DNA from 3 places in the Streptomyces sp. NPDC049585 genome. Region 2 is predicted to be linked to each of the others. Evidence: riboswitches for the same ligand, from Rfam matches in the RefSeq annotation. Region 2 holds a riboswitch; each other region holds the start of a gene.
The links. A riboswitch is a leader RNA that binds a small molecule or an ion and turns the genes downstream of it on or off. The one in region 2 is predicted to bind thiamine pyrophosphate.
Positions count from the first base shown of each region.

Region 1: linked by a shared signal. The riboswitch ahead of AB0K17_RS19045 (thiamine ABC transporter substrate-binding protein) and the one ahead of thiO (glycine oxidase ThiO) in region 2 are both predicted to bind thiamine pyrophosphate.
Region 3: linked by a shared signal. The riboswitch ahead of thiC (phosphomethylpyrimidine synthase ThiC) and the one ahead of thiO (glycine oxidase ThiO) in region 2 are both predicted to bind thiamine pyrophosphate.

Region 1 covers NZ_JBFAPE010000017.1:98,838-103,886, reverse strand. The annotation lists gene AB0K17_RS19055 (phosphatidate cytidylyltransferase) at 1-697, shown strand, start outside; gene rlmN (23S rRNA (adenine(2503)-C(2))-methyltransferase RlmN) at 796-1,902, shown strand; TPP riboswitch at 1,985-2,090, shown strand; gene AB0K17_RS19045 (thiamine ABC transporter substrate-binding protein) at 2,086-3,189, shown strand; gene AB0K17_RS19040 (iron ABC transporter permease) at 3,255-4,868, shown strand; gene AB0K17_RS19035 (ABC transporter ATP-binding protein) at 4,869-5,049, shown strand, end outside.
Region 2 covers NZ_JBFAPE010000032.1:45,602-50,650, reverse strand. The annotation lists gene AB0K17_RS25610 (helix-turn-helix transcriptional regulator) at 1-1,024, opposite strand, end outside; gene AB0K17_RS25605 (NUDIX hydrolase) at 1,124-1,594, shown strand; gene AB0K17_RS25600 (thiazole synthase) at 1,601-2,398, opposite strand; gene thiS (sulfur carrier protein ThiS) at 2,404-2,613, opposite strand; gene thiO (glycine oxidase ThiO) at 2,610-3,788, opposite strand; TPP riboswitch at 3,786-3,897, opposite strand; gene AB0K17_RS25585 (FAD-dependent oxidoreductase) at 4,086-5,049, shown strand, end outside.
Region 3 covers NZ_JBFAPE010000002.1:216,480-221,528, forward strand. The annotation lists gene AB0K17_RS03325 (YibE/F family protein) at 1-1,155, opposite strand, end outside; TPP riboswitch at 1,217-1,370, shown strand; gene thiC (phosphomethylpyrimidine synthase ThiC) at 1,365-3,125, shown strand; gene AB0K17_RS03335 (hypothetical protein) at 3,416-4,264, opposite strand; gene AB0K17_RS03340 (metallophosphoesterase family protein) at 4,452-5,049, opposite strand, start outside.

The sequences.
Region 1 (5,049 bases), on a different contig from region 2:
GGTGGTCGGGCTGTGGGAGCTGACCTCCCGCCTCGCCGAGCGCAAGGGCATCCGGGCCCCCCTGGTGCCGCTGGCGATCGGCGGCACCGCGATGACCGTGGCGGGGTACGTGAGCGGCGCGGAGGGCGCGTGGGTGGCCATGGCCTTCACCGCGCTCGCCGTGCTGGTGTGGCGGATGACGGAGACGCCGGACGACTACCTCAAGGACGTCACCGCCGGCATCTTCGCGGCGTTCTACGTGCCCTTCCTCGCCACCTTCGTGGCGTTGATGCTGGCCGCGCAGGACGGCGCCTGGCGGGTGCTGACCTTCCTGATCCTGACCGTCGTCAGCGACACCGGGGCGTACGCGGTGGGCTGGCGGTTCGGCAAGCACAAGCTCGCCCCGCGCATCAGCCCCGGCAAGACCCGCGAGGGCCTTCTCGGCGCGGTGCTCTTCGCCATGGTGGCGGGCGCGCTGTGCATGCAGTTCCTCATCGACGACGGCGTCTGGTGGCAGGGCCTGCTGCTGGGCCTGGCGGTCGCCGTCAGCGCCACCCTGGGCGATCTCGGCGAATCCATGATCAAGCGGGACCTGGGCATCAAGGACATGGGCGCCCTGCTCCCCGGCCACGGCGGGATCATGGACCGGCTGGACTCGCTCCTGCCGACCGCTCCGGTGGTCTGGCTGCTGATGGTGGCCTTCGTCGGGGCCGGCTGATCCTTTAAGGCCGCTCTGACCTGCGTCTTCACTGCGAGGGGGCCCGTCGTCCACAGGACGGCGGGCCCCCTCGCCGCGTCTGCGACACTGGTAGGACCATGCCTAAGCCCGGAGAACTCACTTTCGTCGCCCCGCGCGGAGCCAAGCTGCCGCCGCGGCACCTCGCCGACCTCTCGCCCGCCGAGCGCCGCGAGGCCGTGGCCGCGATCGGCGAGAAGCCGTTCCGCGCCAAGCAGCTGTCCCAGCACTACTTCGCGCGGTACGCGCACCAGCCCGAGGCGTGGACGGACATTCCGGCCGCGGCCCGCACCAAGCTGGCCGAGGAGCTGCTGCCGGAGCTGATGAGCGTGGTGCGCCACGTCTCGTGCGACGACGACACCACCCGCAAGACCCTGTGGCGCCTGCACGACGGCAAGCTCGTCGAGTCGGTGCTGATGCGCTACCCGGACCGGGTGACGATGTGCATCAGCTCCCAGGCCGGCTGCGGCATGAACTGCCCGTTCTGCGCCACCGGCCAGGCCGGTCTGGAGCGCAACCTGTCGACGGCCGAGATCGTGCACCAGATCGTCGACGGCATGCGCGCGCTGCGCGACGGCGAGGTGCCGGGAGGCCCTGCGCGCCTGTCCAACATCGTCTTCATGGGCATGGGCGAGCCGCTGGCCAACTACAAGCGCGTCGTCGGCGCCATCCGCCGGCTGACCGACCCCGAGCCGGACGGCCTGGGCCTGTCCCAGCGCGGCATCACGGTCTCAACCGTGGGCCTGGTCCCGGCGATGCTGCGATTCGCGGACGAGGGCTTCAAGTGCCGTCTCGCGGTCTCGCTGCATGCCCCCGACGACGAGCTGCGCGACACCCTGGTGCCGGTCAACACCCGCTGGAAGGTCCGCGAGGTCCTCGACGCCGCCTGGGAGTACGCGGAGAAGTCCGGGCGCCGGATCTCCATCGAGTACGCCCTCATCCGGGACATCAACGACCAGGCCTGGCGCGGTGACCTGCTGGGCCGGCTGCTCAAGGGCCGGCGGGTGCACGTCAACCTCATCCCGCTCAACCCCACCCCGGGCTCGAAGTGGACGGCCTCCCGCCCGGAGGACGAGCGGGCCTTCGTCGAGGCGATCGCCGCCCACGGCGTGCCCGTCACCATCCGCGACACCCGCGGCCAGGAGATCGACGGAGCCTGCGGCCAGCTGGCCGCCGCCGAGCGCTGAGCGGCCGCCGCGGGCCCGCAGGGGCCCGCGGCCGCCCTGGTACGGTTCCTTCGCGCAATGTCGCGTGACTTCGCACAAATGAACATTCCGACAGGGGAGCGCAGCGAGCGCTGAGAGTGCGGCACGGCCCGCAGACCCTCGGACCTGATCCGGTTAGTACCGGCGTAGGGAGTCAGCACCACCATGAACACCATCCTTCGGCGTGCCGTCGTGGCGACGGCCGCCGTGGCCCTCGGCCTGCCCGTCCTCGCCGCCTGCGGCAGCTCGGACTCCGGCTCCGGGTCGGGCTCCGGCAGCAGCGGTTCCGGCGACAAGACCGTCCGGCTCGTCTCCCACGACTCGTTCGTGGCCTCCGATGCGGTCCTGAAGCAGTTCACCGCGCAGACCGGCTACAAGGTCCAGGTGATCAAGGGCGGTGACGCCGGTGCGGCCGTCAACCAGGCCATCCTCTCCAAGAGCCACCCCCAGGGCGACGTCTTCTTCGGCGTCGACAACACCCTGCTCTCGCGTGCGCTCGACAAGGGCCTGTTCACGCCCTACCGGGCCAAGGGCGCGGACCGCGTCCCCGCCGAGCTGCGCAGCGACACCAAGGACCGCGTTACCCCGATCGACTACGGCGACATCTGCGTCAACTACGACCGCGCCTACTTCGCCGACAAGAAGCTCGCGCCGCCGCAGACCTTCGCCGACCTGGTCAAGCCGGAGTACAAGAACCTCCTGGTGACCGAGAACGTCGCCACCTCCTCGCCCGGCCTCGCCTTCCAGCTCGGCACCGTCGCCGCCTTCGGCGAGAACGGCTGGCAGGACTACTGGAAGAAGCTCAAGGACAACGGCGTCGAGGTCGTCGACGGCTGGGAGCAGGCGTACAACACCCGCTTCTCCGGCTCCGCCGCCGGCAGGAAGGCCAAGGGCGACCGGCCGCTCGTCGTCTCCTACGCCTCCAGCCCGCCCGCCGAGGTGATGGGCGTCACGCCCGAGCCGGCCGAGGCGCCCACCGGCGTGGCGACCGGCACCTGCTTCCGGCAGGTCGAGTACGCCGGCCTGCTGAGCGGGGCGAAGAACACCGAGGGCGGCAAGGCCCTGATCGACTTCCTGGTCGGCAAGACCTTCCAGGAGGACATGCCGCTGCAGATGTTCGTCAACCCCGCCAACCGGGACGCGCGCGTCCCCGAGCTGTTCACCAAGTACGGCGCGAAGATCACGCAGCCGGCGACGCTCGACCCCCAGCGCATCGCGCAGCACCGTGACCAGTGGATCAAGACGTGGTCCTCGCTCGTCCTGAAGTGACCGACGCACCCCCGGGTGCCGCCCCGCGCGGCGGCGCCCGGCGGACGGCGACGCGCCTGGCCCTGATGGCCGGGCCGCTCGCCTTCTTCGGGATCTTCTTCGCCTACCCCGTCGCCGCCATCGTCGTCCGTGGCCTGAAGGACGGCGACCAGTGGCAGCTCGCCCGCATCGGCGAGGTGCTCGGCGACCCCGCCACCGGCCACGTCCTGTGGTTCACCACCTGGCAGGCCGCCGCCTCCACGGCGCTCACGCTGCTGCTCGCGCTCCCCGGCGCGTACGTCTTCGCACGCTTCGACTTCCCCGGTAAACGGCTGCTGCGCGCCGTGGTCACCATCCCCTTCGTCCTGCCGACCGTCGTCGCCGGCTCCGCCTTCCTCGCCCTGCTCGGCCGCGGCGGACTGCTGGACGAGCTGTGGGGCGTCCGCCTGGACACCACGGTCTGGGCGATCCTGCTCGCCCACGTCTTCTTCAACTACGCCGTCGTCGTCCGCACCGTCGGCGGACTGTGGGCCCAGCTCGACCCGCGCCAGGAAGAAGCCGCCCGTGTCCTCGGCGCCGGCCGCTTCACCGCCTGGCGGCGGAGCACCCTGCCCGCCCTCGCCCCGGCCGTGGCCGCCGCGGCGCTCATGGTCTTCCTGTTCACCTTCACCTCCTTCGGCGTCGTGCAGATCCTCGGCGGCCCGCGCTACGCCACGCTGGAAGTGGAGATCTACCAGCAGACGGCGCAGCTGCTCGACCTGCCCACCGCCGCCGTGCTCACGCTGCTGCAGTTCCTGGCCGTCGCCGTGCTGCTCCTCGTGCACGCGCGCACCGTACGGCGGCGTGAGGCCACCCTGCGGCTCGTCGACGCCGCCCGCACCGCCCGCCGCCCCCGCGGCGCCGCCCAGTGGATCCTGCTCGCCTCCGTCCTGGCCGTCATCGCCCTGCTGCTGGTCCTGCCGCTCGGCGTCCTCGTCGAACGCTCCCTCGACGGCCCCGACGGATACGGCCTGACCTACTACCGCGCACTCGCCTCCGCCGGCGGCACCGCGGGCACCTTCGTCGTCGCGCCCCTCGAAGCCATCGGCAACTCCCTTGCCTACGCGGCCGCGGCCACCGCCGTCGCCGTCGTCATCGGCTCCCTCGCCGCGGCCGCGCTCACGCGCCGCGAGGGCAGGCTCGTCCGCGGCTTCGACGCGCTGCTGATGCTGCCCCTCGGCACCTCGGCCGTCACCGTCGGCTTCGGCTTCCTGATCGCCCTGGACGAGCCCCCGCTGGACCTGCGCACCTCCTGGATCCTCGTCCCGCTCGCCCAGGCCCTGGTCGGTGTGCCCTTCGTCGTCCGCACCGTGCTGCCCGTGCTGCGCGCCGTCGACGTCCGCCTGCGGGAGGCCGCCGCCGTGCTCGGCGCCTCCCCGCTGCGGGCCTGGCGCGAAGTGGACCTGCCCATGGTCGGCCGGGCCCTGGCCGTCGCCGCCGGCTTCGCCTTCGCCGTCTCCCTCGGCGAGTTCGGTGCCACCGTCTTCATCGCCCGCCCCGACAGCCCCACCCTGCCCGTGGCCGTCGCCCGGCTGCTCGGCCGGCCCGGCGCACTGAACTACGGGCAGGCCATGGCCCTGAGCACGATCCTGATGCTGGTCTGCGCGGCCGCGCTGCTGGTCCTGGAACGCGTGCGCACCGACCGTACGGGAGAGTTCTAGATGTCCATGCTCCGGCTGGAGGACGTCACCGTCCGCTTCGGCGCCCGCACGGCACTCGACGCCGTCGACCTGACCGTCGCCGCACACGAGACCGTCTGCGTGCTCGGCCCCAGCGGCAGCGGCAAGTCCACCCTGCTGCGCGTGGTGGCCGGCCTGCAGCCCGCCGACGAGGGCCGCGTGC
Region 2 (5,049 bases):
GCAGGACACCACCCGCCTCCGGTACCTCCACGGTGTCGGCGAGCCGCAGGGCCTCACCTGCGTCGCCTTCCTCGACGGCCAGGTGCACGGCGTGCATGGCCACATTCGTGGGGCCGAACGAGGTGTGGAACTCATTCCTGTCGTTGCCGAGCCGTGCCGCCACTGCGTCGGCTTGGTGCAGCAGGTCCCAGGCTGCCGCTGCCCGGCCGCTGCGCACGGCAGCAATGACGGCTGCCAGGTGCAAGGCGCCGTACGCCGAGAGGTGCTCGGCACCGGCATCGTCGCCGGGCCGCACGTGGTCGATGGTCGAGCGCGCCAGCTCGAAGGAGTCGGCGACATCGCCCGAGCTGGTCAGGATGCCGCATACGTTCCAGGCCGAGGCCGCGATCAGGGCGGGGTCTCCCGTACTGTCCGCGATCTGCATCGCCCGGTCCGCGGCCGCCGTCGCCAGTGTGCGCTCACCGACGCGGCGCAGATAGACCTGGAGGAGGTGGAGCAGCGAGATGAGCGATCGCGCTGCCGAGGCTTCCTCCTCGCCCTGTGATGTGCGCAGGGTCAGGTACGCCTCGGCCAGCAGCCCGGGCAGCATCTCGCCCACCGGCCCATAGCGCTCTGTATGCGTCTCGTAGATTTGCCATGCTTCGTCGACGCGTTGTGCGAGCTCCGCCGCTGTCAGGGGCTCCCCGGGAAGGTCCGCCCCCAGCAGGGAGGGCAGGGTGTTCAGGGCGCGGCTGATCGCCGGTACCGCCGGATGCCTCGGTGATGCGGTGAGGGACAGTGAGACGGCAGGTCCGGTGAGGTCCGACAGGTCGCGCACACCGAGAACGCGCGCGATGTCGAGGAGCAGCGAGAAGTTGTTGACGGGGATCAGGTTCCGCTCGACCTTTGAGACCCAGTCCTCGGAGCGCCCCACCAGGCCTCCCAGAACCGCTTGCGACTTGCCGCTCCTGATCCTGAAGTGCCGGATGCGTTCGCCGATGCCGAGCTCAGGTACATCGATCATGTGTTCCCCTAGTGTGAGCACTCAACTACCAGAGTACGCATGTAGTTTGGCGCCGGTCTGCTGCCTGCTCGCAGACTACGGCCGCCGCCCCGCCCGGCCTGCCTCCGTAGGCTCGTCACTGTGACCGAGAACGAGCATGAACAGTGCATGGCACGCCCACGCATGGCGGCAGGCGCCCTGTTCTTCGACGAACAAGGGCACGTGTTGCTGGTGCGCCCGTCGTACAAGCCGAAGTGGGAGATCCCGGGCGGGTACATCGAGACGGGAGAATCACCTCTGAATGCCTGCCGACGTGAAGTGCGGGAAGAACTCGGCATCTCGCCGTCGATCGGCCCCCTCCTTGTCGTCGACTGGGCGCCGAGCGACGCCGAAGGCGACAAGGTGCTGTACGTCTTCGACGGCGGTCGGCTCAACGCCGACGCAGTGGGTGCGATCGAACTCGCGTCGGATGAACTGCTGGCCGCCGCATTCCACCCCGTCGACGTGCTGGACGAGCTACTGATCCCCCGCCTCGCCCGCAGGGTCCGGCATGCTGTCAAGGCGAGAGCGGAGGGACATCCTCAGTACCTCGAACACGGCGAGCCCGTCTGAGACGGCTCACGCGAACGCCGGCCGCTCCGGGTCCAGCGTCGCCAGGCCCTCCGTGGGGGAGGAGGCCTCGGCGAAGTGGCGGCGGGGGATGCGGCCTGCGCGGTGGGCGAGGCGGCCGGCTTCCACTGCGTGGCGCATCGCCTCCGCCATCAGGACCGGTTCCTGGGCCCGGGTGACCGCCGAGGCGAGCATCACCGCGGCGCAGCCCAGTTCCATGGCCAGGGCCGCGTCGGAGGCGGTGCCGGCTCCGGCGTCGAGGATCACCGGGACCGTGGCGCGTTCGGTGATCAGCTGGAAGTTGTGGGGGTTGCGGATGCCCAGGCCGGAGCCGATGGGGGCGCCCAGGGGCATGATCGCGGCGCAGCCGACGTCCTCCAGTTTGCGGGCGAGGACGGGGTCGTCGTTGGTGTAGGGCAGCACGGTGAAGCCGTCGTCGACGAGGATCTCGGCGGCGTCCAGGAGTTCGATGGGGTCGGGCAGGAGGGTGCGCTCGTCGGCGATGACCTCCAGTTTGACCCAGTCGGTGCCCAGGGCCTCGCGGGCGAGGCGGGCGGTGAGGACGGCCTCGCCGGCGGTGAAGCAGCCGGCGGTGTTGGGCAGGACGCGGATGTCGTGCTTCTCCAGGACGGAGAGGACCGAGCCGCGGACGGTGGCGTCCAGGCGGCGCATCGCGACGGTGGTCAGTTCGGTGCCGGAGGCCAGGAGGGCGCGTTCGAGGACCTCCAGGCTGGGGGCGCCACCGGTGCCCATGATGAGGCGGGAGGTGAAGGTGGTGTCGGCGATGGTGAGCAGGTCGTCCGCCATGGGGGTCAGCCTCCCTGGACCGCGGTGAGGACCTCGACGCGGTCGCCCTCGCCGAGGGTGGTCTGCGGCCACTGGCCGCGCGGTACGACGGCCTCGTTGACGGCGGCGGCGACACCGCTGTGCGCCGCGGTGAGGGTGGCCACCAGGCCGTCGAGGGTGGTGCCGGCCGGGACGGCCCGGCGCTCGCCGTTGACGCTGATGACGTGGGTGGTCATGCGGGCTGCTCCTGGAGTGCGGGGGTGAAGCGGAGGGGGGAGAAGGGGCGGGCCTCCGCGGGCAGCCGTCCCTCGGTGAGGACCTCGGCCATGACGTCGCCGGTGACGGGGGTGAGCAGGACGCCGTTGCGGTGGTGACCGGTGGCGAGGTGCAGGCCGGGCAGGGCGGTGGGGCCGAGCAGCGGGGCGTTGTCGGGGGAGCCGGGGCGCAGCCCGGCGAGGGTCTCCACCAGGGGCAGCTCGGTGATGCCGGGCACCAGTTCGTGGGCGTCGCGCAGCAGTTCGTAGACGCCGCCGGCGGTGACGGTGGTGTCCCAGCCCTGTTCCTCGGTGGTGGCGCCGACGACGAGCTCGCCGTTCTCGCGCGGGACGAGGTAGACGTGCCCGCCGCGCACCACGGCCCGTACGGTGCGGGAGAGGAACGGCCGGTACGGGCCGGGTATGCGCAGCCGCAGCACCTGGCCCTTGACGGGCCGTACGGGGGGCAGGACCTCCTCGGGCAGGCCGGCGAGGCGGCCGCTGTGGCTGCCGGCGGCCAGCACCGTCCGTTCGGCGGCGACACGAGTGCCGTCGGCGAGCTCGGCGCCGGTGGCCCGGCCGCCGGCGAGCAGGGCCCGCACGGCGGGGGAGCGGTGGAAGGTCACCCCGGCCCGCTCGCAGGCGACGAGCAGGGCGCCGGCCAGGCGCCGGGGGTCGGTCTGGTGGTCGCCGTCGACCCGCAGGCCGCCCTGGACGGCGGGGGCGAGCATCGGTTCGAGCCGGCGGCACTCGCGCCCGGACAGCCACTGGGAGTCCAGGCCGCAGCGCTGCTGGAGGGCGTGCAGTTCCTTCAGGTGGGCCCGGTCGTCGGCGTCGAGCGCGACGGCGAGGGTGCCGCAGGCGCGGTAGCCGGTGTCGAGGCCGGTGGCCTCGTGCAGTTCCGCGGTGAAGGCCGGGTAGCGGCGGGCGGAGGCGAGGTTGAGGGCGAGCAGCGTCTCCTCGCCGTAGTGCAGTTCGGTGACGGCGGCGAGCATGCCGGCGGCCACGCGTGCCGCGCCGCCGCCGGGCTCCGGGTCGGCCACGACCGTGGTGAGGCCGCGCTGTGCGGCGCGCCAGGCCGTGACCAGGCCGATGATTCCGCCGCCGACGACCAGGACGTCGCAGGACGTGTCGGACGTGCCGTTCGCAGCGTGCATGGGCGTCCAGCCCCTCCCTTCGCCGGCATGACCCGGATCAGGTTCGTACGGTCGGAGGCCGTCCAGCCTCCCTCTCAGCCCGGTGCGCCGGGCTCCCGCGAGTGCTTGCAGCCTGCCACCCTAGTACGGGCCGCGGGCCACCCGGAAGGCAGCGGTGCGCCCGGCGGGGGTGACGCTGTGTCAGAGGTCTCGCCGGCGGATGCTCCGGCGCGCGCGGCCCGCGGGCCTAGAGTTGATCGGGTGAGCGAGCAGACGAACACCTCCGGTGACCGCCGCGTCGTCATCGTCGGAGCGGGCATGGCGGGCGTGCAGACCGCCGTGGCCCTGCGCGAACAGGGCTGGACCGGCAGCATCACGCTGCTGGGTGCCGAGCCCCACCCGCCCTACGACCGCCCCCCGCTGTCCAAGGCCGTGCTGCTGGGCACCGCCGAGGACTCCGCCTTCGCCGTGGACTTCGGCTCGCTCGGCATCGACGTGCGCCTGGGCACCGGGGCCACCGGGCTGCGCGCCGAGGAGCGCACGGTGCTCACCCCGGCGGGAGAGGTGCCCTACGACATCCTGGTCATCGCCACCGGCGCCGAGGCGGTGGCCCTGCCCGGCAGCGAGGACGTGCCGGGTGTGCACGTCCTGCGTACCTTCGACGACGCGGCCCTGCTGCGCCCGCTGCTGACCGAGCGGCGCCGCTTCGTCGCGGTGGGGGCGGGCTGGATCGGCGCGGAGTTCGCCACGGCCGCCCGCGAGGCGGGCTGCGAGGTGACGGTGGTGGAGGCCGCCGGCCAGGTGCTGCCGGGGGCGCTGCCGTCGGAGGTCGCGGCGCCCATGGCCGCCTGGTACGAGGAGAGCGGCGTGCGGCTGCTGACCGGTACGCCGGTGACGGCCGTGGAGGCCGGCGCGGTCGTCCTCGCCGACGGCACGCGGCTGCCCGCCGACGCGGTGGTCGTGGGCATCGGCGCCCGGCCGGCCACCGGCTGGCTGGCGGGCTCGGGCGTCGAGCTCGCCGAGGACCGCTCGGTGCGCGCCGACGACCGGCTGCGCACCTCGCTGCCCGGCGTGTACGCGGTCGGCGACTGCGCCTCCTTCCCCTCCGCCCGCTACGGCGAGCGGCTGATGGTGCACCACTGGGACAACGCCCTGCAGGGCCCGCGGACGGTGGCCGCGAACATCGTCCACGGCCCCGAGGAGAGCCCGGTCTACGACCCGGTGCCCTACTTCTGGTCCGAGCAGTTCGGGCGCTTCGTGCAGTACGCCGGGCACCGCGCGC
Region 3 (5,049 bases), on a different contig from region 2:
GTCGCGTCCGATGCGCATCGCCTGTCCGTACAGCCGGCGCCAAGTGGCCGCCGGGTCCGCTTCCTTGAGCTCCCACACCGCCGACGTCTGGGTGACCGTGACGTCGTCGAGCACGCCCAGCGAACCGATGATGATCCCGGCGAGCAGCAGACCCCGTATCTCGATCTGCGGGTAGAGGCCGTGCACGAGCCCGGTCTGGTCGTCGGTGTTGCCCGTCAGATGGGCCCACGAGGTGAACAGCGACCCCAGCAGGCCGATGACCAGCAGGGAGGTGAGCGTGCCCAGGACCGCGACGGATGTGCGGGCGTTGAGCCCGTGGCACATGTAGAGCGCGATCAGCATGATCGCGCCGCCGCCCACCACCGCGACGACCAGCGGGTCCGAGCCCTGCAGGATCGCCGGCAGGATGAACAGCGTCAGCACCCCGAAACTGATCACCAGCGCGACGAGCGCGAAGACGCCGCGCAACCGGCCGACGGCCACGACGGCGACCGCGAAGACGCCCGCGAGCAGCCCCATCGGCAGGTCGCGGTCGACGTCCGTGACCGAATAGCGCAGGTTCTCCGGGGCCTTCGGGGCGTAGGCGAGGACCACCTTCTGCCCGGAGGAGTAGTGGCGCGAGGAGCCGGGCTGCACCTGCTCGGTGAACGTGGTGCCCTTGTCCGGTCCCGAGGTCACCTCGACGGTGGCCTTCTGGCAGGTGCCCTGCGCCGGCGGCGGCGCCGACGGGGCGCCCTGCTGCGGCTGCTGCTGCGGGCCGCCGAACCCGCCGGAGGCCGGGCAGGAGTACTCCTTGACGGCCGTCACCCGCCCCGACTGCGTCTGCTGGTCCATGCCGACGCCGGTGTGCTGGTGCGGCGGGGTGCCGCCGGGCCACAGCACGATCAGCCCGGCGGCCACCGCGGCGGCGAAGGGGATGAGTACGGCCGCGATGACCTTGCGCAGATGACCCGAGACGGGCGTCGCGGGACCGTGCGCATGGGCATGGCTGTGGCCGTGCCCATGGCTGTGTCCATGGTTCTGCCGTCGTCCGTGGCCATGCCCGTGCCCATCTCCGTGCCCATCTCCGTGCGCAGGACCGTCGGGGGCGGGCGCACGGGCGTGGTCGGGGTCGTGGGGGGCGTGCGAGTGGGGGGAAGGATGCGTGGGGGTCACCCGTCGATGATGACAAGCCCCCCTGGCCCTCCGGGCGCGGGAGGCGCTAGCGTGGTGCCACCTTTGCAATCGCGGGAGCTCGGAGCACCGGGCTGAGAGGGCGCTGACCTTCGCACTGGACATGTTCGAACCGGACATGGGTGCGAAAGCCGCTGCGCCGACCGCCGAACCTGTTACCGGGTAATGCCGGCGTAGGGAGTTACGGTCATATGACCTCGCAGGATGCACGCACGTCCGGAACCGGTCGCGAGATCGGCTGGCACAAGGACTATGTGACGGGCTCGCGTCCGGACATCCGCGTTCCGGTGCGACGGGTGCACCTCACCAACGGGCAGGACGTCCGCCTCTACGACACGTCCGGCCCGTACACCGATGCGTCCGTCGTAACGGACGTACGACGGGGCCTCGCCCCGCTCCGGGAGAACTGGATCATCGCCCGCGGCGACACCGAGGAGTACGCCGGGCGGCCGGTGCGCCCGGAGGACGACGGCATCAGGCACACCGCCCCGCGCGGGGGCCTGCGCAACCTCGACGCCGTCTTCCCCGGCCGCCCCCGCCAGCCCCGCCGGGGCCGCGACGGAGGGGCGGTCACCCAGCTCGCGTACGCCCGGCGCGGGGAGATCACCGCCGAGATGGAGTACGTGGCGCTGCGCGAGGGCGTCTCCCCGGAGACCGTCCGCGAGGAGATCGCCGCGGGCCGCGCCGTGCTGCCGGCCAACGTCAACCACCCGGAGATCGAGCCGATGATCATCGGCAAGAAGTTCCTGGTGAAGGTGAACGCCAACATCGGCAACTCCGCCGTCACCTCCTCCATCGAGGAGGAGGTGGAGAAGATGACCTGGGCCACCCGCTGGGGCGCCGACACGGTCATGGACCTCTCCACCGGCCGCAACATCCACACCACCCGCGAGTGGGTGCTGCGCAACTCCCCCGTGCCGATCGGCACCGTCCCGCTCTACCAGGCGCTGGAGAAGGTGGACGGCAAGGCCGAGGAGCTCACCTGGGAGATCTACAAGGACACCGTCATCGAGCAGGCCGAGCAGGGCGTCGACTACATGACCGTCCACGCCGGCGTGCTGCTGCGCTACGTCCCGCTGACCGCCCGCCGCAAGACCGGCATCGTCTCGCGCGGCGGCTCGATCATGGCGGCCTGGTGCCTGGCGCACCACAAGGAGTCGTTCCTCTACGAGAACTTCGAGGAGCTCTGCGAGATCCTCGCCTCGTACGACGTGACGTTCTCCCTGGGCGACGGCCTGCGCCCCGGTTCGATCGCGGATGCGAACGACGAGGCCCAGTTCGCCGAGCTGCGGACGCTGGGCGAGCTCAACTCGATCGCCAAGCGGCACAACGTGCAGACGATGATCGAGGGCCCGGGCCATGTCCCGATGCACAAGATCAAGGAGAACATCGACCTTCAGCAGGAGATCTGCGAGGAGGCGCCGTTCTACACCCTCGGTCCGCTGACGACCGACGTCGCACCGGCGTACGACCACATCACCTCCGGCATCGGTGCGGCGATGATCGCCTGGTGGGGCACGGCGATGCTCTGCTACGTCACGCCCAAGGAGCACCTCGGCCTGCCGGACCGCGACGACGTGAAGACCGGCGTCATCACCTACAAGATCGCGGCCCATGCGGCGGACCTCGCCAAGGGCCACCCGGGCGCCCAGGAGTGGGACGACGCGCTGTCGGACGCGCGTTTCGAATTCCGCTGGGAGGACCAGTTCAACCTGGCCCTCGACCCGGACACCGCCCGCGCCTTCCACGACGAGACGCTGCCGGCCGAACCCGCGAAGACGGCGCACTTCTGCTCGATGTGCGGACCGAAGTTCTGTTCGATGAAGATCTCCCAGGACATTCGCCGCGAGCACGGCGGCGACCTGGCCGTCGACCCCGACGAGGGAATGGCCCAGAAGGCCCGCGAATTCGCCGCCTCCGGCAACCGCGTCTACCTCCCGATCGCCGACTAGGGCAGCGCCCCATAGGGGCGCGGGGCGGTGTCGATGTGCGGCTGCCGCCGCGTGGGCGCGATCGGCCACCGACGGCCAGGCGTATCCGGCGGATCAGGCAGGCCCCGTAAGGGGCGCGGGGAACTGCGCGACAAGCCACGACGCGCCCGCAGTGGCGTGTCAGCTGCGGGCCGTCCGTGGTTGATCGCGCCACGCGGCGGCAGCCGCAGATCGACACCGCCCCGCGCCCCTACGGGGCGCCTTGGTGGCGCCTGACGAACATCCGCCGGACGCGGCCTGGGGCGGCGCCCCTATGGGGCGCCCTGACGGGGCGCCCCGTCACCGCCCTGCTCCGGGCTCGTGAAACCCGGCGCGGAGTAGCCCAACCGCGGCGTGCGGCCCGTCCCGCCGGGCGGGCCGCTGCCGTTCGTGTACGAACGGCGGGCCGGCGCGCCCGTGTTGATCAGTGCCTCTCTCAGGAACGGCAGCAGGCCGCGGTGCAGCACGGCCTGCCGCCAGGTCTCGCGGGCCCGCTCGGCCTCCTCGGCGAGGGGATCGTGCGGCGCGCCGTCCTGCGCCTCCCGGCCGGTGCGCAGAGCGGTGACCAGCAGGCCGGAGGAGGCCACCAGCACCGCGGCGACGGTCAGGCCGCCGAACCACCAGCCGATGGTGACCATCTGGCCGGCCGCCGACCCGCCCGTGCCCACCGTGCGCATCACATAGCCGATGAGCAGGAACAGGAACCCCGCGATCCCGGCCAGCACGGGGGCCAGCACCGCGACCACCGCGAGCGCGCCGGCGCCCGGGGCGTCCGGCCCCTCCGGGGTCGCGCTCGCGGAGGGGGCCGTGTGGTCGTCCCCCGCCTCGCTCCCGCCACCGGAAGCGGAACCGCCGCCGACCGGCTGGGGCCGGGTGGCGGCGGAGCGGGCGCGCAGTTCCTCACGGGCGGCGATGAACTCCTGATATTCCGTCGCCGCGCACGAGACGATGGCAGCCATGGCTCCTCGTGCCATGCTGCGCAGCTGCTCGGTGCCGAGCCGCTGTCCTATGAGTGCGGACAGTTCCGGGTCCTGGTTCGCGGTACGCAGCGCCTGGTCGAGAAGCCGCTCGAATTCCGGGCGGTCCTCGGCAAGCAGGTGCGGAGCGCTGTTCATGTGCATCCCCCGATGCTCCGTATGGCGCCGTGGTGTCGGCTTGTACCGGGCAGTGGGCGGAAACGGAGGAGAGCGAGCCTGCGACGGACAAGCCGATGGTAGAGCGCTACCGGCGCGTGGTGACAGCCGGTTTCCCGAATTGCCCCGTGCCGGTGGAACCCTCGATCTGCCCGGGGAACGCCCCGCTGAATCCTCAGTCGGTCAGCGGAAGTTGCGCCACCAGCAGTTTTCCGGCCATGGTGACCCCGCCGTCCATGGCGACCGCGAGCCCGTCGGCGTACAGGTGCGGGCCGTCCACCAGGGGCGCGCCGTCCTCGCCGTCCGCGTCCTCCGCGGGCACGTCGCCCAGCAGATAGGGGATGGGGCTGTGGCCGTGGACGATACGGCTGCCGCCGTACGTCTGCAGCAGCTCCCGTACGGCGAGGGGACCTGCCTCCTCGTCGCGGAAGGCGAAGCGCTTGGTGAATTTGCGGAACAGCTCCCAGCACTCGTCGGGGTCGTTGCGCTGCAGGGCCTCGGTGATGGCGTCGTTGACGGCCTCGATGGAGTCGCCGAATTCGAGGTAGGCGGTGGTGTCGGAGTGGAGCAGCAGATGGCCGTCCTCCTCCGCGATCGCGTCCAGGCGCGACATCCACTGCAGGTGGTGGTCCTGCAGCCGCTCCATGTCGCTGCGCTGCCCGCCGTTGAGCAGCCAGGCGGCCTGGAAGGAGGCGGTGCCGGCGCCGGAGTTCACGGGGGTGTCGGCGAACCGGCGGGCGCCGATGAGCAGCAGCTCGTGGTTGCCCATGAGG